One region of the Stenotrophomonas sp. YJH_SMC_131 genome, then DNA from elsewhere that is predicted to be linked to it. Evidence: riboswitches for the same ligand, from Rfam matches in the RefSeq annotation. Region 1 holds a riboswitch; the other holds the start of a gene.
What was found. A riboswitch is a leader RNA that binds a small molecule or an ion and turns the genes downstream of it on or off. The one in region 1 is predicted to bind cobalamin.
Positions count from the first base shown of each region.

Region 2: another riboswitch for cobalamin. It lies ahead of btuB (TonB-dependent vitamin B12 receptor); the one in region 1 lies ahead of AC5P56_RS18580 (epoxyqueuosine reductase QueH).

Region 1 is NZ_JCAFRJ010000010.1:105,704-120,814, forward strand. Features, by position in the region: gene AC5P56_RS18555 (CoA-acylating methylmalonate-semialdehyde dehydrogenase) at 1-965, opposite strand, end outside; gene AC5P56_RS18560 (helix-turn-helix domain-containing protein) at 1,054-2,448, shown strand; gene AC5P56_RS18565 (patatin-like phospholipase family protein) at 2,583-4,475, opposite strand; gene AC5P56_RS18570 (bifunctional nicotinamide-nucleotide adenylyltransferase/Nudix hydroxylase) at 4,669-5,718, shown strand; gene AC5P56_RS18575 (nicotinate phosphoribosyltransferase) at 5,783-7,192, shown strand; cobalamin riboswitch at 7,326-7,555, shown strand; gene AC5P56_RS18580 (epoxyqueuosine reductase QueH) at 7,717-8,403, shown strand; gene pncA (bifunctional nicotinamidase/pyrazinamidase) at 8,459-9,085, shown strand; gene purU (formyltetrahydrofolate deformylase) at 9,138-9,989, opposite strand; gene AC5P56_RS18595 (LysR family transcriptional regulator) at 10,104-11,015, shown strand; gene AC5P56_RS18600 (NADH:flavin oxidoreductase/NADH oxidase) at 11,019-12,119, opposite strand; gene AC5P56_RS18605 (NAD-dependent protein deacetylase) at 12,261-13,067, opposite strand; gene AC5P56_RS18610 (acyl-CoA thioesterase) at 13,124-13,525, opposite strand; gene AC5P56_RS18615 (LysE family translocator) at 13,678-14,313, shown strand; gene AC5P56_RS18620 (ribonucleotide-diphosphate reductase subunit beta) at 14,437-15,111, opposite strand, start outside.
Region 2 is NZ_JCAFRJ010000003.1:308,214-323,324, reverse strand. Features, by position in the region: gene fabA (3-hydroxyacyl-[acyl-carrier-protein] dehydratase FabA) at 1-186, opposite strand, end outside; gene dinB (DNA polymerase IV) at 378-1,472, shown strand; gene AC5P56_RS08830 (MBL fold metallo-hydrolase) at 1,723-2,634, opposite strand; gene AC5P56_RS08825 (NAD(P)-dependent oxidoreductase) at 2,726-3,364, opposite strand; gene AC5P56_RS08820 (LysR family transcriptional regulator) at 3,473-4,402, shown strand; gene AC5P56_RS08815 (class I SAM-dependent methyltransferase) at 4,399-5,190, shown strand; gene gph (phosphoglycolate phosphatase) at 5,255-5,923, shown strand; gene btuB (TonB-dependent vitamin B12 receptor) at 6,017-7,858, opposite strand; cobalamin riboswitch at 7,974-8,196, opposite strand; gene AC5P56_RS08800 (histidine phosphatase family protein) at 8,339-8,917, shown strand; gene AC5P56_RS08795 (TfoX/Sxy family protein) at 9,009-9,371, opposite strand; gene AC5P56_RS08790 (GAF domain-containing protein) at 9,368-9,850, opposite strand; gene bioD (dethiobiotin synthase) at 9,919-10,602, shown strand; gene AC5P56_RS08780 (aminotransferase-like domain-containing protein) at 10,678-12,126, opposite strand; gene msrA (peptide-methionine (S)-S-oxide reductase MsrA) at 12,369-13,106, opposite strand; gene AC5P56_RS08770 (cytochrome c biogenesis protein DipZ) at 13,121-14,890, opposite strand; gene msrB (peptide-methionine (R)-S-oxide reductase MsrB) at 14,893-15,111, opposite strand, start outside.

The sequences.
Region 1 (15,111 bases):
TCGGTACCGGACACGGTGCCGGCGCTGACCTTCAGGGTCTGGGCCTTGGCCACCAGGTCCTGCACCCAGTTGCGCGCTTCACCGACCAGCACCAGCGTGGAAGCCGCCATGCAGCGCTGGCCAGCGGCACCGAAGGCGGCACCGACCATTGCGTTGAGGGTCTGTTCCTTGTTGGCGTCCGGCAGCACCACGGCGTGGTTCTTGGCGCCCATCATGCATTGCACGCGCTTGCCGGCCAGCGAGGCGCGGTTGTAGACGTGGGTGCCGACGCGGGTGGACCCGACGAACGACACGGCCTTGATGTCCGGGTGGTCGCAGATCGCGTTGACCACTTCCTCGCCGCCGTGGACGACGTTCAGCACGCCCTTGGGAATGCCGGCTTCCAGCGCCAGCTCGACCAGGCGCATGGTGACCATCGGGTCCTGCTCGGACGGCTTGAGGATGAAGGTGTTGCCCGTTGCAATCGCCATCGGGAACATCCACAGCGGAATCATCGCCGGGAAGTTGAACGGGGTGATGCCAGCGCACACGCCCAGCGGCTGCATGATCGTGTAGGTGTCCACGCCATTGGCCACGTTGTTGGCCAGCTCGCCCAGCTGCAGGTTGCCGATGGCGGCGGCGTGCTCGACCACTTCCAGGCCGCGGAACACATCACCTTCGGCGTCCGGCAGGGTCTTGCCCTGTTCGGCGGTGAGGATGTGGGCCAGCTCACTCATGTTTTCGCGGATCAGCTGCTGGTACTTCAGGAAGATGCGCGCGCGGGTGCCGATCGGGGTCTTGCGCCAGGTCTTGAAGGCTTCCTTGGCGGCGGCGACGGCGGCGTCCACTTCGCCGGTGGTGGCGAACGGCACCTGGGCCAGCACGTCCTGGGTGGCCGGATTGATCACGTCCTGCCAGTGGGAAGTGGCCGATTCAACGAACTGGCCATCGATCAGCATGCGGATACGGGGCGCTGCAACAGTCATGACGACAATCCCACAGGGTGCGAAAGATGCTTGGCATTATTCACAGCACCCGGCTCGATTTCCGGGCTGAATCCGCTTAATCTGGCCAATGCGCCCCACGATTCCTGTTAATTCTGTGAATTATTCAGCTCCCCAGCGGCAACTCGGCCTGCGCCTGCTGCGGCTGCGCGAGCAGCGCGGCTACAGCCAGGCCGATCTGGCGCGTGCGCTGGGGCTGTCGGCCAGCTACCTGAACCAGATCGAGCGCAACAAGCGCCCACTGACACCGGCGGTGCAGAAGAAGCTGGGAGAGGTGCTGGGCGACGTTTCCTCGCTGTTCGATGACGATGAGCCCGCCGCCCTGCAGGAGGCGCTGGGCGAAACCCTGCGCGACCTGGGCCTGGCCGAGGTCAGCGCGACCGAACTGCGCGCCCTGGCCGGCAACCTGCCGCAGGTCAGCCGCGCGCTGTTGGACCTGCACCGTCGTCACCTGGCGCTGCGCGAGCACGCGGCCGCACTGGAGTTCCAGCTGGGCGAGCCCGGCGCCGGCAGCACCCTGCCCGCCGGTGACCAGGTGCGCGAGTTCTTCAACCGCATGCACAACCACATTCCCGAGCTGGACGAGCTGGCCGAGCAGCTGTTCGCCGAATGGGGGCTGTCGCCCGGGCATGTGGCACCGCGGCTGCGCCAGCTGCTGGCCGACCGCCATGGCGTGCTGGTGGAAGTGGCCGCACTGCAGGCCGGGCGCGAAAAGCGGCACTACGATGCCGGTGCGCGGCGGCTGTGGCTGCCCGATTACCTGGAGCCCGGACAGCAGGCGTTCCAGATGGCGGCCGAGCTGGCCCTGCACGGCTACCTGCCGCAGATCGATGCGGTGGTGGCGCGCGCCGGGTTCACCGATGAGGCACGCATCGCGCAGGCGCGGATCGGTCTCTCCAACTATTTCGCCGGTGCGCTGGTGATGCCGTACATGCGCTTCCTGCGTGCAGCCGAAACCAGCAGCTACGACATCGAACTGCTGGCGCACCAGTTCGGCGTCGGCTTCGAAGCGGTCTGCCACCGGCTGAGCACGCTGGCACGGCGCAGCGCGCCCGGCCTGCCGTTCTTCTTCATCCGCGTGGACCGCGCCGGCAACGTCTCAAAGCGCCATTCGGCCACCGATTTCCACTTCTCGCAGGTGGGTGGATCGTGCCCGCTGTGGATCGTCTACGAGGCGTTCAACCAACCCGGGCGCATCCTCACCCAGACCGCGCGCATGCCCGATGGCCGCCGTCATTTCTGGCTGGCGCGGCAGGTCAGCAGTGGCCCGGTCGGCCATGGCCAACCGCGCAAGACCTTCGCGGTGGCGCTGGGCTGCGACCTGCAGCATGCCGAACGCCTGGTGTATTCACTGGGGCTGGATGTGCAGAGCCCGGGCAATTCGGTATCGATCGGCCCGGGGTGCCGGGTGTGCCCGCGCGAGGACTGCATGCAGCGCGCGTTCGCGCAGTTGCCGGGGCGATAGGGCGGGTTTGGCAGGGCCGCGCCCTGCACCCGTGGTAGCGCCGGCCGCTGGCCGGCAAGAGCAGCAACCACTGCGGGGTCAGATCCGTTTTCCTGCGGAAACGGATCTGACCCCGATTCGACCGCAGGACCGGCTCAGTAGATCGGGGTCACCTTCATCTGCGGCAGCGGACGCGGTGCGCCGTCGGTAAGGTCCGGGCCGAGGTCCTCCCAGGTGCGGCCCTGCTCGACCATCAAGCCCCACAACTGCTGCGAGGCCAGCCGTTTGTCTTCCGAGCCCAGCTTGTACGACGGTGGCGTCGGCTGACCGCTGGCGACCATCGCGTACGCCGCGCGGTAGGCCAGCACCTGCTGCGCCGGATCATCGGTGCGCGCCACTTCCAGCGTGTAGCGCTGGTAGGCCGAGGCCAGGTTGCGCCAGCGGATCCAGTAGTGGTTCTCGAACGAGAACGAACAGAAGCGCGCACCGGCCAGACTGCCCTTGTCGGCGATGCGGGTCAGCACGTCCTGCGGCATGTCCAGGTTCATGCCACCCTCGTCGCCCTGCAGGCTGACGTGCACGATGCGGTCGCGGTAGCCCGGTGCGCGCGCCTGCAGCAGGTCGCGCCAGTTCTGCATGGTCGCCACCACCGCGAACAGGAAACGACCCAGCTCGGCTGCGGCCAGTGGCGTGGCGATGGACTGGTAATGCCGTTGCCAGCCGTGGCGGTTTTCGGTGGGCAGGAACACCGCATGTTCCAGCGCCTGGCGGCCGCCGCTGCCCCGGCTCACCGCTTCGGCGTGCTGTGGATAGACCAGGTTGATGGCGAAGGTCGGCCAGCGCGGCAGCGCGGCGTCGAACAGATGGATCGGGAAGTTGCTGCTGATGCCGCCATCGGAGAACCAGCAGATGCGGAAGGCGGTGATCACCGGGCCGCAGGTCTGCCCGGCACTGGTCAGCCCTTCCATGCTGTCGGCAACGTTGTGCTCCTGGTCGGCTGCGGGGGCGGTCGGTTCGCAGCGTCGTTCGCGGCGTGAGGGTTCATGCAGCGGCACCGCGCTGATCAGCAGCGGGAAGCTCAGGCTCATGCGCGTGGCCACCAGCACCGGCAGCTTCGGGCCCTGTGGCAGGTGGTAGTACTGCCGCCCTTCCACCTCCAGCGGCGGGCCGGCCTGGCTCACCAGCCACTGCACCACGCTGGCGGGGAACAGCTGCTCGAACTCCTCGCGCAGGAACCAGAACTGCGCACCGCCCAGCGGCAGCGTGCGCGGCTCATTGTGTGAGATGCAGGTGGTGATCATCTGCAGGCTGATCGCATGCGGGCTGTCAGGCTCACCGGCGTAGCGCGGCGCATCGTGCAGGTCGGCGAAGGTCAACGGTGCATCCAGCGGCTTGCCGGACAGCTGCTGCAGGCATTCATGCAACCACTCGGTCAGCGCCGGCCTGCGTGGATCGCGGCTGAGGCCGCTGCACAGGCCCAGCAGGTTGCGACGCGCCACCCGCGCGACCCGCAGCGCGGCACCGGCCACACCCGCACCGTAGGCGCACAGCAGTGATGGCAGCAGCGTGGCGGCCACGCCGCTCCAGCCACCGCCCCACCAGCCCAGGCCGAGCAGCAGCGCCAGCGACACCAGCACTTCCAGCGGCGCGATCTCGAATACCGCAACGGCCAGGCACAGCAGTTTGTGCGGCAGGCGGGCATTGCCGGTCAGCACCACCAGCAGCCGATAGGCCGCGCGCGCGCCGCGCGCCGGCTGGAACAGGCTGTAGATGAAGCCGCGCCGCGACAGCTGTGCCGACACCGCCGACAGCCCGCCATAGCCGGCGTCGCCGGGCAGTTGCTCGCCGGCCTGCTGGCGGCGATCGCCACAGGCCGCTGCAGCCGCCACCGCTGCCGCAATGGCGCCGGCTGAAGTGCCGCCGATGCTCTTGAAGCGATACTCGCGGGCCAGCGCCAGTACCGCATTGGGGTACACGATGCCGCTGGTGATGCCGCCTTTCATGACCAGATCGCAGTACTTGTCCGCCACTGTCTTGCCCCCGAGCATGCCGTCCGCCGCGTGGGTTGCAGTATGGCGCAGGGGCTTCTCAGGGCCTGAGAACAACGGCGCAGTCCGCGCACGCAATGCGCCGTTCAGCAGAAAGCACGGCTGCAGGCTTGACCCGCCCCGCCATCGGCGTAGCATCTGCAGCAAGCCAAGGGACAGACCCGCGGCTGCCACAACGACATGAGGGATTCTCATGGAATTCGACTATCTCGTCTTCATCGGGCGATTCGAGCCCTTCCACAACGGCCACGCCGCCGTTGCCCGCCTGGCCCTGAGCCGGGCCCGCAAGCTGATCTTCCTGGTCGGCTCTGCCGATACCCCCCGCAGCCTCCGCAATCCCTGGACCGTGGCCGAACGCGCCGTGATGATCCAGGTGGCCCTCGACGGCCACACCGACCGTCTGCTGATCCGCCCGCTGCGTGACCACCTGTACAACGAAGCACAGTGGATCGCCAACGTGCAGCGCCAGGTGGCTGACGCCCTGCGCAACGACGGTGCCGCCGCCGATGCCAGGGTAGGCCTGATCGGCATGGACAAGGATGCGTCCAGCTACTACCTGCGCGAGTTCCCGCAGTGGCCGCTGGTGGACGTGCAGCACACCGCCACCCTGTCGGCCACCGAGCTGCGGCGCTACCTGTTCGAGGCCGGCGACGTCGACTTCCACGGCGCGCTGCTGATGCTGCGTGGCAATGTGCCGGCGCCGGTGTACGACATGCTCGAAGCGTTCCGCAAGAGTGCGCCTGCGTATGGCCAGCTGGTGGCCGAGTACCGCTTCATCGAACAGTACAAGGCCGCCTGGAAGGATGCGCCCTACGCGCCCACCTTCGTCACCACCGATGCGGTGGTGGTGCATTCGGGCCACGTGCTGCTGGTGCGTCGCCGCTCGGAACCCGGCAAGGGGCTGTGGGCATTGCCCGGCGGCTTCGTCGGCCAGGAACAGAGCCTGCTCGACAGCTGCCTGCGCGAACTGCGCGAGGAAACCCGGCTGAAGATTCCGTTGCCGGTGTTGAAGGGGTCGCTGAAGGGCCAGCAGGTGTTCGACCACCCGGACCGCAGCCAGCGTGGCCGCACCATCACCCACGGTTTCCACTTCGAGTTTCCGGCCGGCGAGCTGCCGCCGGTGCGCGGTGGCGACGATGCCGACAAGGCACGCTGGATACCGGTGAGTGAAGCACTGGACATGGGCCCGCAGCTGTTCGAAGACCACCTGCACATCCTGGAGTACTTCCTCGGCCGCGGCTGACCGGCCCGGCTTTCCCACTGGCGGATAGACCGCCGGTGCCACCCGACGCGAAGGAGCTTCCGTCATGCACTACCTCGATAATCTTCTCCTCAACACCGACAGCTACAAGGCCAGCCATTGGCTGCAGTACCCGCCGGGTACCGATGCCACGTTCTTCTACGTCGAATCACGTGGCGGCCTGCACGATCGCACGGTGTTCTTCGGCCTGCAGGCGATCCTCAAGGACGCGCTGGCACGGCCGGTCACCCACGCCGACATCGACGACGCTGCTGCGGTGTTCGCCGCGCATGGCGAACCGTTCAACGAGGCCGGCTGGCGCGATATCGTCGACCGGCTTGGCGGCCACCTGCCGGTGCGCATCCGCGCCGTGCCCGAGGGCAGCGTGGTGCCTACCCACCAGGCGCTGATGACCATCGAATCGACCGATCCGGCAGCGTTCTGGGTGCCGTCGTACCTGGAAACGCTGCTGCTGCGCGTGTGGTACCCGGTCACCGTGGCCACCATCAGCTGGCACGCACGGCAGACCATTGCCGCGTTCCTGCAGCAGACCAGCGACGACCCGCAGGGGCAGCTGCCGTTCAAGCTGCATGACTTCGGCGCGCGCGGTGTATCGAGCCTGGAATCGGCCGCGCTGGGCGGTGCCGCACACCTGGTCAACTTCCTCGGCACCGATACCGTATCGGCGCTGTGCCTGGCGCGCGCGCACTATCACGCGCCGATGGCCGGCTATTCGATTCCCGCCGCCGAGCACAGCACCATCACCAGTTGGGGCCGCGAGCGCGAGGTGGACGCCTACCGCAACATGCTGCGCCAGTTCGGCACGCCCGGTGCGATCGTGGCGGTGGTATCGGACAGCTATGACATCTACCGCGCCATCAGCGAGCACTGGGGTACCACCCTGCGCGATGAAGTGATCGCCTCGGGCGCCACCCTGGTCATCCGCCCGGACTCGGGGGACCCGGTGGAGGTGGTGGCCGAAAGCCTGCGCCGGCTGGATGAAGCGTTCGGCCACAGCCTCAACGGCAAGGGCTACCGCGTGCTCAACCACGTGCGGGTGATCCAGGGCGATGGCATCAACCCGGATACCATCCGCACCATCCTGCAACGCATCACCGACGACGGCTACGCCGCCGACAACGTGGCCTTCGGCATGGGCGGTGCGCTGCTGCAGCGGCTGGACCGCGATACGCAGAAGTTCGCACTGAAGTGCTCGGCGGCGCGGGTGGACGGCGGGTGGATTGACGTCTACAAGGATCCGGTCACCGACGCCGGCAAGGCCAGCAAGCGTGGCCGCATGCGCCTGCTGCGCCGCCTGGACGATGGCAGCCTGCATACGGTGCCACTGCCGGCCAACGGCGACGACACCCTGCCGGACGGCTTCGAGGACGCAATGGTGACCGTGTGGGAGAACGGCCGCCTGCTGCACGACCAGCGGCTGGACGACATCCGCACGCGGGCGGCCGTGGGGCATTGAAGGTGCATCCCGACCGGGGTCAGAGCCCGCTGCGTGGCAGCGGGATCCGACCCCTTCCTTCCGCTGGGGTCGGATCCCGTTGCAGCGTAGCGGGTTCTGACCCCTGCGCTCTTGACCGGCGCCACCAACAGGTCCACCTTGCACACGCCGAAGGTATCCCTCCCATCGCTGCGGCGCGGGGAGGGATTTAAACGGGAATCCGGTGAAGGCGCCTCGCGCGTCCATTCCGGAGCTGCCCCGCAGCGGTGAATGGAAACGAATCCTGCCAACAGCACTGGGCTCGCGCCTGGGAAGCGGCGGGTAGTAGGTGGGCTGCGGCCCGTGTCCATCAGCCCGAATACCGGCCCCGGCCGGGGGACACGACCGTCCCCTGACTCGACCTGGAATCTCCGCGGGGAGGTTGCCGGGGCCGTCCTCGTCCTGCGCGTGCAGGCGGTGTGGCCGCGCGCGTCCTGTTCACGGTATCCGGCCAGACCCGTTCACCCACGCACTGATGCATGGGCCACCGCCGTTGCCGGCGGTCCATGCGGTACCTGACGATGACCGAGTTCCAACGCCCCACCCTGACCCTGCCCGCCGACGGCAAGCGCCTGCTGCTGCATTCGTGCTGCGCGCCCTGTTCCGGCGAAGTGATGGAGGCGATCACCGCCTCCGGGATCGACTACGCGATCTTCTTCTACAACCCCAACATCCACCCGGTGAAGGAATACGAGCTGCGCAAGCAGGAGAACATCCGCTTCGCCGAGCAGCACGGCATTCCCTTCATCGACTGCGACTACGACACCGACAACTGGTTCAGCCGTGCGCGCGGCATGGAAAACGAACCCGAACGCGGTATCCGCTGCACGATGTGCTTCGACATGCGTTTCGAGCGCACCGCGCTGTATGCGCACGAGCACGGCTACGACACCATCAGTTCGTCGCTGGGCATCTCGCGCTGGAAGAACATGGCGCAGATCAACGACTGCGGGATCCGTGCGGCGTCGCGCTATGAAGGCCTGCAGTACTGGGACTACAACTGGCGCAAAGGCGGCGGCGCCAGCCGCATGATCGAGATCAGCAAGCGCGAGCAGTTCTACCAGCAGGAATACTGCGGCTGCGTGTACTCGCTTCGCGATGCCAACCGCCATCGCCGCGAGAATGGCCGCGAGCGGATCAGGATCGGCCTGCTGTACTACGGGCAGGACGCTGGGACGCCACAGGGCGATTGACGTGCAGGCATGGGGCGGCCACGCTGGTCGCCCCTTCTGTTGTAGCGGACCTGCCATGACCGCCCTGCCCGCCGATGTCGCCCTGCTGGTGATCGACCTGCAGCCGGACTTCATGCCCGGTGGCGCCTTGGCCTGCGACCAAGGCGATGCGCTGGTGGCACCGATCGCCGATCTGTTGGCGCAGCGCCGCTACCGCACCGTGGTGGCGACCCAGGACTGGCACCCGGCCGACCATGCCTCGTTCGCCAGCCAGCACCCCGGCCAACGCCCCTTCGAGACCATCCTGCTGCACGCGCAGCCGCAGACGCTGTGGCCGGACCACTGCGTGCAGGGCAGCGCCGGTGCCGCGCTGCACCCGGGCGTGGACTGGACCGTGGCCGACCTGATCCTGCGCAAGGGCACGCGCCAACGGGTGGATTCGTACAGCGCCTTCCGCGAGAACCACGGCCCCGATGGCGAGCGCCCGGCCACCGGCCTGGCCGGCTGGCTGCACGAACGCCGCATCCGCGAAGTGCACGTATGCGGCCTGGCCCGCGATTACTGCGTGCTGTGGAGCGCGCAGGACGCGGTGAAGTCCGGCTTCCGGGTGAAGTTCCTGTGGGAGCTGACCCGGCCGGTGACCGAAGCCAACGACGCGATGGTGCGCGAGGCGCTGGGCAAGGCGGGAATCGCGACCGCCTGACCCACAACGGTAGTGCCGGGCCATGCCCGGCTGACCCGGAAGGGGCAGCGCGTTACCGGAACACCACCGTGCGATGCCCGTTGAGCAGGATGCGGTGCTCCACATGGCGGCGCACGGCGCGTGCCAGCACCAGCGATTCGGTATCGCTGCCCAGCCGCACCAGCTCGCGCGGCGCCATGGCGTGATCCACGCGGGCCACGTCCTGTTCGATGATCGGTCCTTCGTCCAGATCCTCGGTGACGTAGTGCGCGGTGGCGCCGATGATCTTGACCCCGCGCGCGTGTGCCTGGTGGTACGGCTGCGCGCCCTTGAAGCTGGGCAGGAAGCTGTGGTGGATGTTGATCGCACGGCCGGCCAGCGCGCGGCACAGCGTGGGTGACAGGATCTGCATGTAGCGCGCCAGCACCACCAGGTCGATGCGCTCGCGCTCGACCAGGTCGATGATCTGCTGCTCCTGCACCGCACGCGTATCGGCGGTTACCGGCAGGTGGTGGAACGGTACCTGGTAGGACGCGGCCAATGGCGCGAAGTCGGCGTGGTTGGAGGCCACCGCGGCAATGTCGACCTTCAGCTGGCCGCTGTGGGCGCGGAACAGCAGGTCGTTGAGGCAGTGCCCCTGCTTGCTGACCAGCACCAGCAGGCGTGCACGGCGGCGGCCATCATGCAGCTGCCAGTCCATGCCGAAGCCTTCGGCAAGCGTGGCCATCGCGGCGTGCACGGTCTCCAGCGGCAGGCCGGCGTCACGGTCGAAATGCACGCGCAGGAAGAAGCGGCCGCTTTCCTCATCGCCGAACTGCTGGGCGTCGAGGATGTTGCAGCCGTGGTCGAACAGCAGGCCGGACACGCGGTAGACGATGCCGGTACGGTCGGGGCAGGACAGGGTGAGGATGGAATCGGGGCGCATCGCCACAGTGTAGGGCAGCTTCCTGTCCAGCAGCCGGATGATCACCGATGCAACCGAACCGCTTGGTTCAGTCCCAAGCGATACTTGGCCATCACCGTGGCAAGCTGGTCGGTCATGAACCTGTTGCAACTGATCCGCAGCTTCACCCGCACCGCAGAGACCGGCAGCATTGCCGCCGCGGCCCGCATCCTTGGCATCAGCGCCACCGCAGTCGGCCAGAACATCAACCGGCTGGAAGCGCATCTGGGCGTACGGCTGCTGAACCGGAGTACGCGCCAGCTGGCGCTCAGCGAGGCCGGCGCGCTGTACCTGGCGCAGGTCCGCCACATCGAGGCCGACCTGGCGCGCGCGCAGGCGATGGTCACCTCCGGTGATATCGAACCGGCCGGGCCGCTGCGCATCGCCAGCAGCAGCGCGTTCGGCCGCCACGTGCTGGCCCCGTTGCTGCCGTCACTGCAGCAACGCTACCCGCAGCTGCAGCTGGAACTGCGGCTGACCGACCGCGCCGTGCAGCATGGTCCAGAGGCGGTGGATGCCAGCATCCGCATCGGCGCGCAGCTGGAAGACGGCGTGGTCGCACGGCAGCTGGCACGCGTACCGTTCGTGTTCTGCGCCTCGCCGGCCTACCTGAAGGCCCATGGCACCCCGCAGGAACCATCGGATCTGGGCAGCCATCGCGGGCTGCTGCACCGCTTCCCCACCGATGGCCGGCCGTTGCGCTGGGGCCTGCTGAAGGACGGCCAGCGTGTGGACGCCGTGCTACCGCCGAGCATGGTCTGCGATGACATCGATGCGCTGGCGTCGCTGGCGGCGGCCGGTGCCGGCATCACGCGATTGGCTGCGTTCGTGGCCGAGCCCTACCTGCGCGATGGACGCCTGCAGGCCGTGTTCGGCGCCGACAGCACGTGGCGTCCGGAGCCGATGGAGGTCTATTTCTGCGTCAGCGATCGCCGCGACTTCACCGCCAAGATCCGCGCGCTGTTCGAGCACCTGCGGGCCGGCATGGCGCCGGCCTGGCGGGTGTGAGCCTCAGCGCGCCTTGAACACGCCGCGCGCATCGCGCGGCTCGCAGCGCAGGTACTGCGGCGCCGGTTCCACGCTGTCGCGCAATGCGGCGGCGGCATGCCACGGCCAGCGCGGGTCGTAGAGGATGCCGCGCGCCAGGGCCACGGCATCGGCGTGGCGATGGCGCAGGATCGATTCGGCCTGCTCCGGTTCGGTGATCATGCCCACGGCGATCACCGGCATGCGCACCTTGGCCTTGATCGCCGCCGCGAACGGCACCTGGTAACCGGGGCCGACGGTGATCTTCTGGCGCTCGTCCAGGCCGCCACTGGAGACATGCAGGAAATTGCAGCCGCGCGCGTCCAGCACCTGGGCCAGTGCTTCGCTCTGCACCAGGTCCCAGCCACCCTCGACCCAGTCGCTGGCGGAAATGCGCACGCCCACGGCGACCTTGTCGGACACCGCCGCGCGTACCGCGTCGAACACTTCCACCAGCAGGCGCAGGCGGTTCGGCAGCGACCCACCGTAACCATCGGTGCGGCGGTTGCTCAGCGGCGACAGGAACTGGTGCAGCAGGTAACCGTGCGCGGCATGCAGCTCGATCAGCTCGAAGCCCAGGCGCTCGGCGCGCACCGCACTGGCAGCGAAGGCGGCGATGACCTCGGCGATGCCGGCTTCGTCCAGTTCCTGCGGTGCCGGATCGGCGGCATGGAACGGCAGCGGCGACGGCGCCACGGTGGCCCAGCCACGCGCATCGCCGGCCGGCAACTGGCCACCCCCGTCCCACGGGCGGGCGGTGGATGCCTTGCGGCCGGCATGGCCCAGCTGGATGCCCAGCGGCATCGGCGACCAGCGGCGGACGCTGGCCAGCACCTGTGCCAGCGCGGCCTCGGTGCCGTCATCCCACAGGCCCAGGTCGGCCCAGCTGATGCGGCCGCGCGGCTCGACCGCGGTGGCTTCCAGGATCAACAGGCCGGCGCCGGACTGCGCCAGGTTGCCCAGGTGCATGGCGTGCCAGTCGCTGGCGCGGCCGTCTTCGGCGGAGTACTGGCACATCGGCGCGATGACGATGCGGTTGGACAGGGTCAGGGGGCCGAACGAGATCGGCGAAAACAGCTGGCTCAAGGGGGTGATGAACGACGTAGGGGGTGTGTATTGCACCGCTGCGCGGCTTCTGGATCAACCGTCTGGATGGATCGCTGTTTCGCAGCCGATCATGCCGCCGAGCGCCGAACAGCCCCTTGTAGAGCCGAGCCGACGCTCGGCTCAGCCCGCCACCCAACCGGACAAGGCTTCAGCGCAGTCCCGCTCATCCTTGAACAACAGCAGGTCGTCGGCACGGGTGCGGCCGCGGTTCAGCGCCGCCACCGGCAATCCTGCCTTCGCCGCCGCCTGCACGAAGCGGAAGCCGGAATAGACCATCAGTGACGAGCCCACCACCAGCACCGCATCGGCCTGCTGCAGATGATCGTGCACCGCCGCCACCCGCTCGCGCGGCACGTTCTCGCCGAAGAACACCACGTCCGGCTTCAGCACGCCGCCGCAGTGCGGGCAATCGGGCACCACGAATGTGGAGAAATCGGTCTCCAGGTCGGCATCACCGTCGGGGGCGATGCCGGCCTCCAGCGCGTCCCAGCCGGGATTGGCGTCCAGCAGCCGCTGCTGGAAATCCTCGCGGCCACTGCGGCGCTCGCAGCCCATGCAGCGCACCAGATCCAGGCGGCCATGCAGGTCGATCACGTTGCGGCTGCCGGCGCGCTGGTGCAGGCCGTCCACGTTCTGGGTCAACAGCACCTGCAGCTTGCCGCGGCTTTCCAGGGCGGCCAGGGCCTGGTGGGTGCCGTTGGGCCGGGCCAGGCCGAAGCGCGGCCAGCCCAGCAGGCTGCGCGCCCAGTAACGCTGGCGGGTGGTCGCCTCGCCCATGAAGGCCTGGTAGGTCACCGGCGGCGTGCGTTTCCACTGGCCGTCGGCGTCCCGGTAATCGGGTATGCCCGAGGCGGTGCTGCAACCCGCGCCGGTCAGCACGAACAGGCGCTCGGCGCGGTCGATGAAGTCGGTCAGTGGCGGGGTCATGGCTGCCAGATGGGGGCGCCGCAGCGCCCCCGCAAGCACCGGTTCAGCCGCTGGTCTCAGGCGGCCGGCAGCGGCGGCACCGCGATCGGGTGGCCTTCCTCGTCCAGCGCGATCATCACGAAGTGGCCGCGGGTGCACAGCTTGCGCTCGCCGCTGTGCAGGTCTTCGGCGACCAGTTCCACCTCGACCTTCATCGAGCTGCGGCCGACTTCGACGATGCGGCCGATGGTTTCCACCATCTGGCCGATGCGGATCGGCAGCTTGAAGTCGACCTGGTCGCTGCGCGCGGTCACCACGGTGCGGCGCGAATAGCGGGCGGCGGCCAGGAACGCGGCCTTGTCCATCCATGCCAATGCCTGGCCACCGAACAGGGTGCCCAGGTGGTTGGTGTGGTTGGGGAAGACGATTTCAGCCATGCGCACTTCGGTGGGCGGCACGGTCTCGGGGATCGGGGTCATGGGGGTGCTTCGGTGTGGGGTGCTGCGGATTCTAAGCGACCGGCGTGATGGCCATCGGCATGCACGTGCAACGGTCACCCGGCAGCGGTGCCTGCGCAGGCCGCGCCTGCGGCAGGCGTTACACTGCGCCACGCCCACTGCCAGGACTGCCCATGCCCGCCACTTCCGACCTGCTGGCCTTTGCGCTGGTTTCGCTGGCCATGGTGCTCACGCCCGGGCCGAACATGATCTACGTCATCTCGCGCTCGATCTGCCAGGGGCCGATGGCTGGCCTGATCTCGCTGGGCGGGGTGGCGCTGGGCTTTGTGTTCTACATGCTGTGTGCGGCACTGGGCATCACCGCCCTGCTGATGACCGTGCCGTTCGCCTACGACGCGCTGCGCATCGGCGGCGCGCTGTACCTGCTGTACCTGGCCTGGCAGGCGCTCAGGCCCGGCGGCCGTTCGCCGTTCGCGGTGCGCGACCTGCCGCAGGACAGCCCGCGCAAGCTGTTCACGATGGGCTTCCTGACCAATCTGCTGAACCCGAAGGTGGCGGTGATGTACCTGTCGCTGCTGCCGCAGTTCCTGCACCCGGACGGCGAAGGCAGCGTGCTGATGCAGTCGATCGTGCTGGGCTCCACCCAGATCCTGGTCAGCGTCAGCGTGAACGGCATGATCGCGCTGACCGCCGGCAGCATCGCCGGCTTCCTGGCCGCGCGCCCCACTTGGCAGATGGTGCAGCGCTGGCTGATGGGCACGGTGCTGGCCGGGCTGGCGGTGCGCATGGCGGTGGAAGGGCGGCGCTGATTGTAGAGTCGAGCCATGCTCGACTTTCTTGCGAGCAGCAGTCGAGCATGGCTCGACGCTACGGAAACAAGAAACCCCGGCATTGGCCGGGGTTCTTCGTTGCGGCAGGCCTGGCCAGTTCGATCAGAAGTTCATGTCGAAGGCGACTTCGCCCTGAACGCCGACCTGGTAGGCCGAGACGCGGCGTTCGAAGAAGTTGGTCAGCTCCTGCACGTCCTGCAGTTCCATGAACGGCAGCGGGTTGCGCACGTTGTACTTCTTTTCCATGCCCAGCTTGGCGAAGTGCTGGTCGGCGCAGTGCTGCAGGTACTGGCGCATGTCGCGGGTCGAGATGCCGGCCACGCCACCGGACAGCACGTCCTCGGCGAACTGCACTTCGCATTCGATGGCTTCGGCCAGCATGTCGTAGACCTGCTGCTTCATCTCGTCGTCGAACAGGTCCGGCTCTTCCTCACGCACCACGCGCACCGATTCGAACGCAAACTCCATGTGCGCGCTCTCGTCGCGGAACACCCAGTTGGTGCCCGAGGCCAGGCCCGGCAGCAGGCCGCGCGAACGGAAGTAGTACACGTAGGCGAACGCAGCGAAGAAGAACAGGCCTTCGATGCAGGCGGCAAAGCAGATCTGGTTGAGCAGGAACTGGCGGCGCTGTTCGCGGGTCTCGATGCGGGTCAGGTCCTGGATCGAGTCGATCCACTTGAAGCAGAAATCGGCCTTCTTCTTGATCGAGTCGATGTTCTCCACCGCCGAGAACGCCTTGGCGCGCTCTTCCGGATCCGGCAGGTAGTTGTCCAGCAG
Region 2 (15,111 bases), on a different contig from region 1:
CGGGCGGATATCCAGCTCGGCGCGTACCATGCCCTTGCCGTGCGGTCCGCCGTCCTCGTGGATGTCGGTGATGCGGTCGAACATCAGCATCGGATCGTTGGGCAAACGGCCGGCGGCGGTGCCGAACAGTTCACCGCGTGCGCTGGCCAGCAGCTGTTCGCGGTTGAACGCGTGGAGACGGGTCATGAAGCACAATCCTGGAAGCGGGGAAACAGGGAAACAAGCGTTCGAGGATGCCCGTGGAAACTGCGCCGATCAAACATTTCAACCGTACGCAACCGTAGTGTTTTCAATGGAATACGCGCATCCTGTTGATGTGCAACGACCATACTTCGGCGTGTGGCCCGTTCGACACGCCCCCGCCCTTTCCGCCTGACATGACCCGACTGCGCAAGATCATCCACGTCGACATGGACGCGTTCTACGCGTCGGTGGAGCAGCGCGACGATCCGTCACTGCGCGGCAAGCCGGTGGTTGTGGCATGGCGCGGCGCGCGCTCGGTGGTGTGTGCGGCGTCCTACGAGGCACGCGTGTTCGGCGTGCGTTCGGCGATGCCGGCGCTGCGCGCCGAACGCCTGTGTCCGGACGCGATCTTCGTGCCGCCGGACTTTGCACGTTACAAGGCGGTGTCACGCCAGGTACGCGAGATATTCCTGCGCCACACCGACCTGGTCGAGCCGTTGTCGCTGGACGAGGCCTACCTGGACGTGACCGAGCCGAAGAGCGGCATCGAACTGGCCACCGATATCGCCCGCACCATCCGTGCGCAGATCCGCGAGGAGACGAGCCTGACCGCTTCAGCCGGGATCGCGCCGAACAAGTTCCTGGCCAAGATCGCTTCGGACTGGCGCAAGCCCGATGGCCAGTTCGTGATTCCACCGCAGCGGGTGGACGCGTTCCTGCTGCCGCTGCCGGTGAACCGGGTACCCGGCGTCGGCAAGGTGATGGAAGGCAAACTTGCCGCGCGTGGCATCGTCACCTGCGGCGACCTGCGGCAGTGGTCCCTGGTCGACCTGGAAGAGGCGTTCGGCAGTTTCGGCCGCAGCCTGTACAACCGTGCACGCGGCATCGACGAGCGGGCGGTGGAACCGGACCAGCAGGTACAGTCGATCTCCTCGGAGGACACCTTTGCCGAGGACCTGCTGCTGGAAGACCTGGGCGAGGCGATCGTGCAACTGGCGGAGAAGACCTGGAATGCCACGCGCAAGACCGAACGCGTCGGCCACACCGTGGTGCTGAAGCTGAAGACCGCGCAGTTCCGCATCCTCACCCGCAGTTTCACCCCGGAGCGCCCGCCGGAATCGATGGAAGAACTGCGCGACATCGCACTGGCCCTGCGCGCCCGCGTCGACCTGCCGGCGGAGACGCGTTACCGCCTGGTCGGCGTCGGGCTGGGTGGGTTCCGCGAAAAGGAGGCCGTGGTGCAGGGGGAATTGTTCGAGCACGGACCGAGCGATTCCACATCCCTCTGATCGGCAAAGGCGGGGTCAGAGCCCATTGCGCAGCAACGGGATCCGACCCCAGCAGATTGCCGAGATCTGTCGAAGGCGGGGTGGGTCCGATGGCAGGGGTGTGAGCGGCATGGATGCCGCGACCAAGCCCCCATGGACGGGTTCACGGCGTCCCCTGCCATCGGGCCCACCCCGCCAACCCACAGATATCCAGCTGTTGCCGTTGCATTGAGCAGGTGCAGGGCGCAGCCCTGCAAAACAACCCTTTACCTTAAGGCCACTGCATCTCGCCCTTGGCCACCTTCGCACTCAGCTCCAGCGATGCCACGCCATCCAGCTTCGGGTAGCGCGACTGCATTGCTTTCACCAGCGCCGCACTGTCCCTGGCCTTTGCCGTCTCGGCATCGAACGCGCGGATGTAGTCCGCGGTGAAGCGCAACGCACTGGCATCCAGCGCCGCACCCGGCGCGTAATGCCCCGGCACCACCACCTTCGGCTTCAGTGCCTGCAACCGCTGCAGGGTCTGCAGCCAGTCGGTGTGCGACTTCGGCGTCTGCGTATCGGCCATCCACACGTGCTCGCCGGCGACCACCGGAATGCCACCGACGATCGCGCGCAGCGACGGTACCCACAGCACCGTGCGGTCCGGGGTCGGGCCATCCAGGCCGATCAGCGGCAGGCGCTGGCCTTCCAGCTGCAGTGCATCGCCATCCAGCACCTGCGGCAGCACGATGCGCGCGGGCACGTCGGCACCCATCTTCGGTCCCCAGTAGGCCAGCTTGCCGGCCTGGGTCTGCTGGATGTGGGCGACGGTCTGCGCGGTGGCGACGATGCGTGCCTGCGGGAAGGCGTCCTGCAGGGTGGCCAGGCCGAAGTAGTAGTCCGGATCGCCGTGGCTGATGTAGATCGTGGTCAGCTGCTTGCCGCTGGCGCGGATCAGCTCGACCAGCTTGCGCGCATCGCTGGCACCAAACTGCGCATTGACCAGGATCCCGTCGTGGCGGCCTTCGATCAGCACCGAGGACACCGAGAACATTGCCTGCGGGCCGGGATGGAAGGTCTGCAGGTGCAGCTGGGATTTCGTCGCCGCCGCCGGCGCCGTGGTGGCCGGTGCGGCCAGCAGCGGCGCACTGGTGAAGCTGGCGGCCAGGGCGAGGGGAAGCAGCAGGGCAGCGGTACGCATGGGAATTCCTTGTGTAGAGCCGGGCCAATGCCCGGCTGCATGTTCGCGTAGAGCCGAGCGCGGGCTTGGCTCTACATGGGACGTGCGTGGATCAATACGCTGCGGTGATGATCTGCTTCGGATACGCGTGCGCTTCCAGTTCGGCGACGAACGCCGCGCCATAGTCGGCGTAGCTGATGCGGCTGTGGCCGCTGGTATCGGCCAGGAACGCCTTGGGCTGCACGCGGTACTGGCCGCGCTCTTCACCCGGGCCGATTTCGGCGGCCGGCGAGAAGAAGGTCCAGTCCAGGTCGTCCACTGCCTGCAGGCGGTTGAACGCCTCGCGGTGGGCCAGCGCGTACGGCTTGTAGGCCTCCGGGAAGGTGGGGGTGTCGACCAGCTGCACGCCGGGTGCGACTTCCAGGCTGCCGGCACCGCCAACCACCACCAGGCGCGGCACGCCGGCCTTGCGCGCGGCAGCCGCCAGCTGCGCGGCGACCTCGCCGACGCGGCCGATGTCATCGCCCGGGCGCGGGCCGTAGGCACTGGCGAGCACGTCGTGGCCGGCGATGGCGGCAACCAGCGCGTCCTGGTCATCCAGCGAGGCGATCACCGGATGGGCACCGGCCAGCTCGGCCGGGAGGTCCTGCGCGCTGCGCACGATGACAGTGAGTTCGTGGCCGCGGGCCAGCGCGTGGCGGGCGATCTGGCGGCCGATGTTGCCGGTGGAACCAACGAGGGCGATCTTCATGGCAGGACTCCGTGGGGCGCTGTGGGGTGGGAATGGCGCCACTCTAGGCCGCTGCAGTCGCTCGAAAAACAGCGTATAACGCGCTTGTTTGTTGCATGGATCGAGCATATGGACCGATTGACCGCCATGACCGTGTTCGTCGAGGTGGCCGAGCGCGGCAGCCTGACCGCGGCGGCAGAGGTGCTGGACATGTCGCGGGCGATGGTCAGCCGCTACCTGGCTGAGGTCGAGGGCTGGCTGGGCGCACGCCTGCTGCACCGGACCACGCGCCGGGTCAGTCTGACCGGGCCCGGCGAGGCGGCACTGGCGCGCTTCCGGCAGATGCTGGCGATCGGCGAGGAACTGCAGGGCGAGCTGGCCAGCGATGATCCCGAGCCGCATGGCACGCTGCGGGTGACTGCCAGCGTGTCGTTCGGGCAGAGCCACCTGGCGCGGGCGGTGGCCGGCTTTGTTGCGCGCCATCCGGCGGCACGCATCGAGCTGCTGCTGGTCGACCGCACGGTCAACCTGGTGGAGGAGCGGGTGGACCTGGCCGTGCGCATCGCGCGCCAGATCGATCCCAGCCTGATCGCGCGGCGGCTGGCCACCTGCCGCTCGGTGCTGTGCGCGACGCCGTCCTACCTGCAGGCACGCGGCACGCCGACTGCTCCCGAGCATCTGGCCGCGCACAACTGCCTGACCCACCACTACGTCGGCAAGAGCCTGTGGCAGCTGCACCGGGACGGCCGTTCGCTGTCGGTGGCGGTGGGCGGCAACATCAGCGCCAACGAGGCCTCGCTGCTGCTGGAGGCGGTGCGGGCCGGTGCCGGTATCGCCATGCTGCCGACCTACCAGGTGGCGCCGCTGCTGCGTACCGGCGAGCTGATCGAACTGCTGCCCGAATTCAGCCTGGACGAACTCGGCATTCATGCCGTGTACGCGTCACGGCGACAGCAGCCCGCTATCATGCGGCGATTCCTGGACTACCTGGCCGAGTGTTTCGCCAGCCCGGCCTTCCAGGATCTGGATTGGCGCCCACCGGGCAAGGAGAACACATGAACCATGGACAGGCCTTGATCGACCACAACCGTGCTGCCTGGGACCGCCAGGCCAGCGAAGTGCGCGAATGGTCGCGCCCGGTGGAAAGTTCAACCATTGCCGCCGCGCGCGAAGGCCGCTGGCAGGTGCATCTGACCCCACGCGCGCTGCCATTGGACTGGCTGGGCGATGTGCGTGGCCGCCGCATCCTGTGCCTGGCCTCGGGCGGGGGCCAGCAGGCACCGGTGCTGGCCGCTGCGGGCGCCGACGTCACCGTGTTCGATCTCTCCGACGGGCAGCTGGAACAGGACCGCAGCGTGGCGGCGCGCGATGGCCTGCAGCTGCGCACGGTGCAGGGCGACATGCGCGACCTGCACGTATTCGCCAACGACAGCTTCGACGTGGTGTTCCATCCGATCTCCAACCTGTACGTACCCGACGTGCGCCCGGTGTGGACCGAATGCCGCCGCGTGCTGGCGCGCGACGGCATGTTGATGGCCAGCTTCTACAACCCGGTGCTGTTCGTCGGCGCGCGCGATCCGCAGCTCGATGCGCAGGGCCTGATCCGGCCGCAGTACGCCATTCCCTATTCGGACCTGGAAGACCTGCCCGCCGCAGAACGTGAGGCGAAACTCGGCCGCGGCGATGCGCTGACCTTTGGCCACAGCCTGACCGAACTGATCGGCGGGCAGCTGGATGCGGGGTTCGTCATCGATCGCTTCATGGAAGACTGGCAGCCGCAGCCGCGCTTCCTGATCGACCGCTACCTGCCCACGTTCCTGGCCACCCGCGCACGCCGGATCGGTTGAGGCGGATCGGCGCAGAAACCAGCGGCGTACAATGGGCGGCCCCACGTCGTGCAGGTGCCGTCCCTTGTCGTATCCCTATCCGCTGGTCGTGTTCGACCTAGATGGCACGCTGGTCGACAGCGCAGCTGATATCGCCGAAGCACTGAACCGCACGCTGGAAGACATCGGCATGGCACGCGTGCCGGAAGCCACGGTTCTGGGCTGGATCGGCGACGGTGTGCGCCGCCTGGTCGAGCAGGCCGTGCATGCCGCGGGTCGCGAGGTCGACCTGGCCGAAGTGATGCCGGTGTTCATGGTGCACTACCGTGAGTGCCTGCTGCGCAGCCCGCGCCTGTTCGATGGCGTGGCCGAAGCGCTGATGCAGCTGCGTGCACGCGCTGTTCCGCTGGCGATCTGCACCAACAAGCCCGAAGCGCTGGTGCCGCCACTGCTGCAGCACCTGGGCATTGGTGATGCGTTCGCGCTGGTACTGGGCGGCGATTCGCTGCCGCAGCGCAAGCCCAGCGGTGAGCCGCTGCGGCACATCGCTGCGCATTTCGGGCTGGCGGTGGATGCCTGCCTGATGGTGGGTGATTCGTTGACCGACTACCGCGCCGCCGAAGAGGCGGGCATGCCGATCGCACTGGTGCGTTACGGTTATCCGCGTGGCCTGGACCTGGCCACCGCACAGGCGGTGGCGGTGATTGACGACCTGCGTGAGTTGCCGGGGTTGGCCGCGGGCGTTCGGGTGTAGAGCCGAGCCCACGCTCGGCTGCTTCATTGCGTGAGCCGAGCATGGGCTCGGCTCTACAGTAGATCGGTGCCGGGCGATGCCCGGCGCGCGCCTTCATTTCGGCTGGTAACGCACGCTCAGCTGGTACTCGCGGCCGGGCTGGTTGAACCACGCCACCGTCTCGTAGCGGCGGTCGAACACGTTGGCGGCACGTGCCAGCAGCGACCACGCCGGCGTCAGCGCGTACTCGGCGCGCAGGTCCAGCGTGCCGTAGCCACCGACCTTCACCGCGTTGGCGGCATCGTCATAGCGCTTGCCTGCACCCTGCACGGTCAGGCCGGCGCGGAAATCGCCGAAGCGGCGGTCGACGTCCAGGCGCGCGGTCTGCTGTGCACGGCGCGGCAGCCAGTTGTCGAACTGGGTGCTGCCATGGGTGCGGTTGCGCGGGTCGGTGTAGCTCAGCTGCGCGTTGAGGTCGAAGCCGGCCAGCAGCACGCCACCGGTCAGTTCGGCGCCACGGATGCGCGCCTTCTCCACCTGCTGCATTTTCATCGTGGACGCATCGTAGGTGATCAGGTCATCGATGCGGGTCTCGTACACGTCCAGGCCCCAATGCCAGCCCTGGCCCTGCTGCGAAACACCGAGGTTGGCGCTCTTGGACTTCTCCGGCTTCAACGTCGGCACGCCGCTCCACGGGTCGTACAGGTCGCTGAAGGTCGGTGCCTTGAAGGCGGTGCCGTAGCTGGCATTGACGCGCAGGCCGTGGTCCAGCTGCATTGCCCAGCCGAGACTGCCGGTGGCGTGGTTGCCGAACTGCTGGTTGTCGTCGTTGCGTGCGCTGGCCTGCAGCTGATGGCGGCCGAAGCGGCCCTGGTACTGCACGAACACGCCGGTGTTGCGACGGCTGTCGACGAGGTAGCCCGCGCTGCTGCCGTCCAGGTTGTCTTCGCTCCAGTCCACGCCGGTGCTCAGCAGCTGGCTTCCGGTCAAGGTGAAGTCACCCTGCAGCGAGGCGCTGTCGCGGTGGGTCTGCGCGCTGCCGCGTGCGCCGAAGTCGCCGAAGTTGTCCGATTCGTTGTCGCTGCGGCCGACGTTGGCGGTGAACGCCAGGCGCCCGGACGGGGTGTAGCGCACCTTGCCGGCCAGCACCTGCTGGCGGGTTTCCGAGTAGTTGTAATAGCCGTCGTAGTGGTTCTTGCCGTCGGCGCGCAGCGCACTGCCTTCCACATTCCACTGGTCGTTGAAGGTGTAGCCGCCACGCAGGCTCTTGGACAGGTTGCGGTAGCCGTCGCGGTCGGGTTCGTCGGCGAAGCAGCCGGTGAACAGCGTCGCCGAGCCACGGCAGGCATCGACGCCATCGGAATGCTGGTAGGCGATGTCGGCGCCGAACCAGCCGCGTTCGGTGCCACCTCCGATGCCGCCGCTGGCTTCGCGCAGGCCGTTGCTGCCACCACCGAGCTGGAAGTGCGGAGCAAAATCGCCCTGGTTGCGGCGGGTGAAGATCTGGATCACGCCACCGATGGCGTCGGCGCCGTACAGGCTGGACTGCGGGCCGCGCACGATTTCCACGCGTTCGATCTGCGCCAGCGGCAGGTCCTGGTACATGGCCAGGCCGAGGTCGGCACTGTTGATGCGCACGCCATCGACCAGCACCACGGTGTGGCCCGAGTTGGTGCCGCGCAGGAACAGCGAGCTCTGCTTGCCGAGCCCGCCGGCATTGGTCAGGTTGATGCCGGCGCGGCCGCGCAGCAGTTCCTGCAACGAGGTGGCCTGACTGGATTCGATCTGCGCGCGGTCGATCACCTGGGCTGGTGCGATGCTGTCCTGCAGGGCGATCGGGGTGCGGGTGGCGGTGACCAGGATCTGGTCGAGCGCGGTGGTGTCATCGGCGGCCTGGGCCAGCGCGGGCAGGGCGGCCAGCACGGCCAGGGACAGCATTCGGGACTGCAGCTTCATGGGGGACTCCAGGTGCCACGCACGCCCGCGTGGCGAAGGGGAGGAGCCGCGAAGGCAGGCATGCGCCGACGCCGCAGCGCAGGCTGCGGTCATCCAGCGCCATGCCCACCGCACCGCGACCTGAGGCTTCCGGGCCGGTCTCCGGGCTTGCCGCCGGGTGGCGCGAGGCCACCGTCCAGGCGCCTTCCCATGCCTGCGGCACAGTGGCGTTGTTGCCTGGAACTGACGTGCTTACCGTTGCGGGGGCAGCGCCGGCCTGGCGTGGATTCACGCGTCACCGGCTTCCCGTTTCAACCTGCCGGCCGTGGCCGCAGGTCACCTGGAAGTGCGCGCAGTCTACGGCATCGCAGGCGGCCCGTAGCGTCGAGCGTACCCGACTGCCTTTGCTGTGCCCTTAGAATGGTCCCTCGATCCCGTGGTGCCGTTGCCGATGTCCGCCCGTTTTCCGCTGTTCCCGCGTTGCCTGTACAGGACGCACGCATGATCCTCGACCTGGTCCGCCATGCCGGCAACGGTCGCGATGAGTTCCTCGATGGCCGCAGCGATCCACCGCAGCTGGCCCGCCTGCCGCAGGAACTGGTCGACGCCTACGCTGCGCAGCCCTGGGAACGGGTGATCAGTTCGCCGCGGCTGCGCTCGCTGCACACGGCGATGGCCCTGGCCACCCCGCGCGGGCTGGACGTGGAAGCGGAGGAGGAATGGGAAGAGCTGGATTTCGGCGATTGGGACGGGCAGTCGCTGTTCGACCTGCCGGAGGATGCACTGGCGGCCTTCCATGCCGATCCGCATGCATTCCCACCGCCCAACGGTGAAAGCTGGGGCCACTTCGAGCGGCGTATCGCGCGCGCGCTGGATCGACTGCTCGATGATGACGACCCGGTGCCAACGCTGGTGGTCAGCCATGGCGGCCCGCTGCGCATGGTGCTGTCGCAGGTCTGCGGCCTGCCGATGTCGCTGTGCTGGGCACTGCGCATCGACCACGGCACGCGCCTGCGGGTACGGCTGGAACGTGGCGAAGCCGGGCTGGCAGGCGAGCTGCTGGAACTGCAGCAGCCGTAACCCATCGGTAGTGCCGGCCGCTGGCCGGCAGTCTCAGGAATGTTGAAAAGACCACGCAGTTGCCGGCCAGCGGCCGGCACTACCGGTGCGGTCAATCCTCGTCCGCATCCTCGGTCACGCTGTCTTCCGCGTCATCGTCGGCATCGAAGCGCTGCTCATGCACCGGACCCGACGCCGGGCCGGCCGCCTTCAGCGGATGCGCGGCGATGCGTGCTTCGTAATCCTGCACCAGCGCCTCACGCTGCGGCTCGCTCAGTTCCTGCCAGTGGCAGTCCAGCAGCGCGCCTTCCAGCGAGTACAGCAGGTTCAGGCTGGGCTTGAAGCCGGCGCGCTTGACCTTGACGAAGGCGCCGACTGCGCCGGTCGCAACCAGGTCCTCGCGGCTGCGCAGGCCGACCTGGCGCAGCCACGCTGCACTCTTGGGGCCGATGTTGCGCAGCTTCGGTGCGCTCATCCCAGCGCCTCGACGAACACGCGGGCGATGGCTTCCAGGCCGGCCTGGTCATCGGCATCGAAGCGGCCGATCTTCGGGCTGTCGATGTCGAACACGCCGATCAGTTCATCGCCGCGCAGCAGCGGCACCACCAGTTCCGAACGCGAGGCCGAATCGCAGGCGATATGGCCGGGGAAGGCATCGACGTCGTCCACGCGCTGGGTCACGCGCTGGCTGGCGGCGGCACCGCACACGCCCTTGTCCAGCGGGATGCGCACGCAGGCCGGCAGGCCCTGGAACGGGCCGACCACCAGCTCCGTGCCGTCGTACAGGTAGAAACCCACCCAGTTCAGGTCGGGCAGGGCGTGGTAGACCAGTGCGGAGAGGTTGGCCGCGTTGGCGATGCGGTCGGACTCGGCGTAGACCAGGCCACGGGCCTGTTCCAGCAGCTGGGCGTATTGTTCCGGCTTGCTGCCGGTAAGCGAGGCATTGGCGAACATGCCCGCAGTCTAGCAAGCGCGCCGGGCCGGCGATAATGCACGCTCTGTTGCCCTGTTGGAGCCCATCGATGCCGTTGCCCGCTACGCTGCCGCCCGCCCTGTTCATTACCGGCACCGATACGGAGATCGGCAAGACCGCGGCCAGCACCGCGCTGCTGCAGGCGCTGCGCCGGCGCGGCCTGCGCGCGGTGGGCATGAAACCGGTGGCCAGCGGCAGCGAAGACCTGGGGCAGGGCCTGCGCAACGAAGACGCGCTGGCGCTGCAGGCGGCCAGCTGGCCGGTGCCGGACTATGCCGATCTGAACCCGTATGCGCTGCGGCAGCCGCTGGCACCGGAGCTGGCCGCTGCCGAGGACGGCGTGCGGGTGGAACTGGCGCCGATCGTGGCTGCGTTCGCGCGACTGCGCGCACAGGCCGACATCGTGGTGGTGGAAGGCGTCGGTGGGTGGCTGGCGCCGGTCTCGGCCACGCTGGACCAGCTGGACCTGGTGCGAGCACTGCAGTTGCCGGTGCTGCTGGTGGTGGGCATGCGGCTGGGCTGCGTCAACCATGCGCGGCTGACTGCGCAGTCGCTGCAGGCCAGCGGCGTGCAGTGCCTGGGCTGGATCGGCAACCACATCGACCCGGCGATGCAGCGCCAGGATGAGAACATCGCCACGTTGCAGCAGCGCCTGCCGATGCCGTGCTGGGGACGGCTGCCGCATCTGCCGGGTGCGGATGGCGAAGCGCTGAGCGCGCACCTGCTCGAGTGATCCTGGGTAGTGCCGACCGCTGGCCGGCAACCGCATCCACCCGGTGATCCCGATGTTGCCGGCCAGCGGCCGGCACTACCGTGCTGCGGCCGCCAGCTCCCGTGCGATCGCGCCCAGTCGTTCCACCGCGCCGATGAAGCGCGCATCCAGGGTCTGGCAGCACGACAGCCGCAGGCAGTGGCGGTATCGCGCGCCACGTGAATAGACCTGGCCGGGCATGAACACGATGTCCTCCTGCAGCGCTCGCTCGAACAGCTCGCGCGTATCCACGCCCGGCAGTTCCAGCCACAGCAGGAATCCGCCCTGCGGTTCGGTGGCGCGGGTGCCGGCCGGGAAGTGCTCGGCCACCAGCTGGCGCAGCCGTCCCACCTGTTCGCGGTACAGCCGGCGCATGCGATGCAGGTGGTGCTCGTAGCTGCCCGCTTCCAGATACGCCGCGACCGCGTCACCGAGCAGCTGCGGCTCGCCGCCGGTGGACTGGAATTTCAGCAGCGCGATGCGCTCGGCGAAGCGGCCGCCATCCAGCCAGCCGATGCGGTAATCCGGCGCCAGTGTCTTGGAGAAACCTCCGACCACCATCACCCAGCCGTCGCGATCGAAGGCCTTCAGCAGGGGCGCCGGCGGTTCGCAGAACTGCAGCTCGGCGTACACCGCGTCCTCGATCAGCGGCAGCTGCCGTGCGTTGACCAGCTCGGCCAGGCGCTGCTTGGCGGCGGTCGGCATGGTGCAGCCGAGCGGGTTGTGCACGGTCGGCATCACCACCAGTGCGGCCAGCGGTGTGTGCTGCAGCAGCGCGTCCAGCGCATCCACATCCAGTCCGTGCTGCGGATGGGTGGGCAGCTCGATGGCCTGCAGGCCGAGGTTGGCCAGCAACGGATACAGGTTGAAGTAGGACGGTGCCTCGATGCCGACCGCATCACCGGGCTGGGTGACCGCGCGCAGCGCCAGCTGCAGGCCCTCCATCGCACCATGGGTCAGCAGCAGGCGTTCGCTGTGGGTGTGCAGCCCCATGCGCGGGCCACGCCGCACGATCTGCGCCAGCAGCCGTGGCGAGCCGTTGGGGCGCGCGTAGGTCTCCACCGTCTGCTGGCCGTGGCGCAGCACCTGTGCGGTATGCCGGGCCAGCTGCGCGCCCGGATAGAACTGGCGCCCGCGCGGACCGGCAAAGGCCAGGTCGATCACACCGGGGCGGCGCTGTGCTTCCAGCACGCGGGCCATCAGCACCTGCTGCAGTGGTGCGGTGGGTGCGGACGGGGTATCACGCAGCGAACGCTCTGGCACCGACAAGCGCGGCGCCACCTCGAAGCCGGCTTTGGGCCGCGGAATGACCAGGCCGGCGTCCTCCAGCTGGCGATAGGCGGCAATCACCGTGTTCAGGCTGAGCCTGCGCTGCAGGGCCATCTGCCGCAGCGAAGGCAGGCGGCTGCCAACCGGAAGGCGTCCGCCGTGGATGGCCTCGGCCAGCTCGTCGGACAGCCGTTGGTAGCGGGGTGGGATCATCGCGCTCTGGTCATCTGTATCCATCGAATTTCCCACCATCTGGTGCTGTACCCATGATGATGGCGAGCCTAGCATGTCGTTGTCGGCCGGGCCTGATCGGGGCACGGCCGATACTTCCCAAACGCACGGCTGGATGGCCGTGCGTCTTTTTCTGTGTGTAGAGCCGAGCCCATGCTCGGCTGCACTTCCGCCAACAGCAGCCGAGCGTGGGCTCGGCTCTACAGAGAGCACCGCCGAGCGTCGGTCAGCCCAAGGGGGAATGCCGGCTACCGCATCGGCACCAGCACCGCCTCGCGCCGGTACAGCGCCGGGAACTGCCTGCCCAGCGCGGCCAGCTTCGGTGCGTCGTAGTAGCGGATGTAGGCCGCCTGCGGGTAGTTGGTCATGTAGTTCTGGTGGTAGCTCTCGGCCGGGTAGAAGCGCTGGCCGCTGACCAGCTGGGTGACGATCGGCGCGCGGTAGCTGCCGGCCTGGCCGAGCTGGGCGATGTAGGCGCGGCTGGCAGCCTGCTGGCGTGCGTCGTCACTGAAGATCGCCGAGCGGTATTGGCTGCCGTGGTCCGGCCCCTGCCGATTGAGCTGGGTCGGGTCGTGCACCACCGAGAAGAACACCTGCATCAGCTGCCCGTAGCTGACCTGGCGCGGGTCGTAGTCGATCTTCACTGCTTCGGCATGCCCGGTCTGGCCACCGCTGACGCGCTCATAACGCGCATTGGCCGCACTGCCACCGATGTAGCCGGACACGGCATTGCTCACGCCCTTGACGTGCTGGAACACGCCCTGCACGCCCCAGAAGCATCCACCGGCGAACACCACGCTGGCGTGGGGGGCGTCATCGCGGAACGCCGCATCGCCGGTGGGGGCCGGCAGTGCCTGGATCTGCGCGCTGGCTTCGATCGGCGCCGCAATCGCGCCGTGGTCAACCAGCAGCACACCGGCGATCAAGGCCGTGGCCACCAGGCCGGCCACACCGGCGGCGATGCCCTGTTCAAAGGAGAGTTTCATCATGTCCTCCCGGTTCAACCGAAGGTGAAGGCATAGGCCTGCACGCCCGCATCGAGGAACTCGATCTCGAAGCGATGCGGGCCAACTGCGCCGCGCTGGCGGATCAGCTGGTACAGGCGGTGCTCGTCGACGACGCCACTGCCATCGGCACCAACATCACTGCCGGCATCGGTGGCGGGCAGCGCTTTGCCGTCCAGCCAGACGCGGAAGCGCACCGGCCTGCCGTCCTCGCTCGGTGCCAGCACCAGGTGCAGGTCGCGCGCATGGAACTGGAAGGCGATGCGGCCGCCGGCCTGCTGCAGCTGTGCGGCCTCATCGGTGACGGTCCAGCGCCCGGACAGCCCCCACTGGTTCAACGCCAGGGTGGCCGGCAGCGTGTAGTCGAACGCGGCGTCGCTGCGCTGCCCGCCGGGCGAGGCGAACTGCTCGGCGCGGGCGTGGCCCAGGTAGGTTTCCGGCGAACGCAGGTTGCCCATGTCGGCCTGCACGGCCACGCCCTTCAGGCCGGCGGCAGCGGGATCGGCCGGCGGCGGCAGATTGGTCTGCCCGGCTTCGGTCAGCAGGCGACGGATCATCTGTTCCGAGCGCGCATAGTTGCCCTCGCCGAACTGGTGGCCGCGGATGTTGCCCTGCGCGTCGACGAAGTACTGCGCCGGCCAGTAGCGGTTGTTGAAGGCGCGCCAGATCGTGTACTGGTTGTCGAGCGCCACCGGGTACTCGACCTTCAGCTGCTGCACCGCTTTCATCACGTTGCGTGGGTCACGCTCGAAGGCGAACTCCGGCGTGTGCACGCCGACCACCACCAGGCCGTGGTCGCGGTAGCGTCGCTCCCATTCGTGCACGAACGGCATCGCGCGCAGGCAGTTGATGCAGGAATAGGTCCAGAAATCGACCAGAACCACCTTGCCGCGCAGCTGCTGTGCACTCAGGGGCGGGCTGTTGAGCCAGCCAGTGGCACCGTCCAGCGCGGGCAGCGTGCCTTCCACCGGCAGCGCTGCATCGGCACCGGCATTGGCGCCGGCCATCATCATCATCGGCGGTGCCGCCGGCTGCGCGCCGGGCACTGCATCCAGCAGGCGTTGCTCGATACGCGCGGTGCTGACCGTGGACAAGCGGGTCAGCAGGCCGGTATCCCAGCCGAGGCCGATCGCCACGACGGCCAGCAGCGCGGCCACACCCAGCACCTTGCGAAGTACATCGCCGAGGCCGAGCCGCGCCTGCATCGCGCGGAACACCCGGCCGCCGATCCACACCGCCAGCGCCAATGCGGTGATCGCACCCAGTGCGTAGGCCAGCAGCAGCGCAGTGGTACCGACGCTGGCGCCATGCAGGGCGGCGCCGGTCAGCACCAGACCGAGGATCGGCCCGGCACACGGTGCCCACAGCAGGCCAGTGGCGATGCCGATCAGCAGCGAGGTCCACGCGCCGCCGTGCCCCGCGGCATCCGCCGCATCGGCGCGCGCACTCAGGCGGGCACCCACGCGCTGGAACGGCGCCAGCAGGTGGTCGGCCAGTCGTGGCCAGAGCAGGGCGACCGCGAACAACGCCATCAGCAGCAGGGCGACCCAGCGTCCGACCTGGTTGGCCTGTGCCACCCATTGGCTGCCCACCGCGGCCAGGCTGGCGACCACGGTGAAGGTGAGCGCCATGCCCAGCAGCAGCGGCAGCGTGCTGCGCAGGAACGGGCGATCGGCACGCGCGAACACGAACGGCAGCACCGGCAGGATGCAGGGACTGAGCAGGGTCAGCGCGCCCCCCAGATAGGCAAGCAGCAACAGCAGCATCGTCAGGCTCCGGAAGCAGGGGAAGAACCGACCGGCACCCGCCAGCCGTCGGCAGTGCCATCCGTGGCGCCGGGAACGAACACCATCGCCGCACCGTTCATGCAGTAGCGCAGCCCGGTGGGGCGTGGCCCATCGTTGAACACATGGCCGAGATGGCCGCCGCAGCGGCGGCAATGCACCTCCACCCGCAGCATCCCGAAGGTGACGTCGCGGTCTTCGCC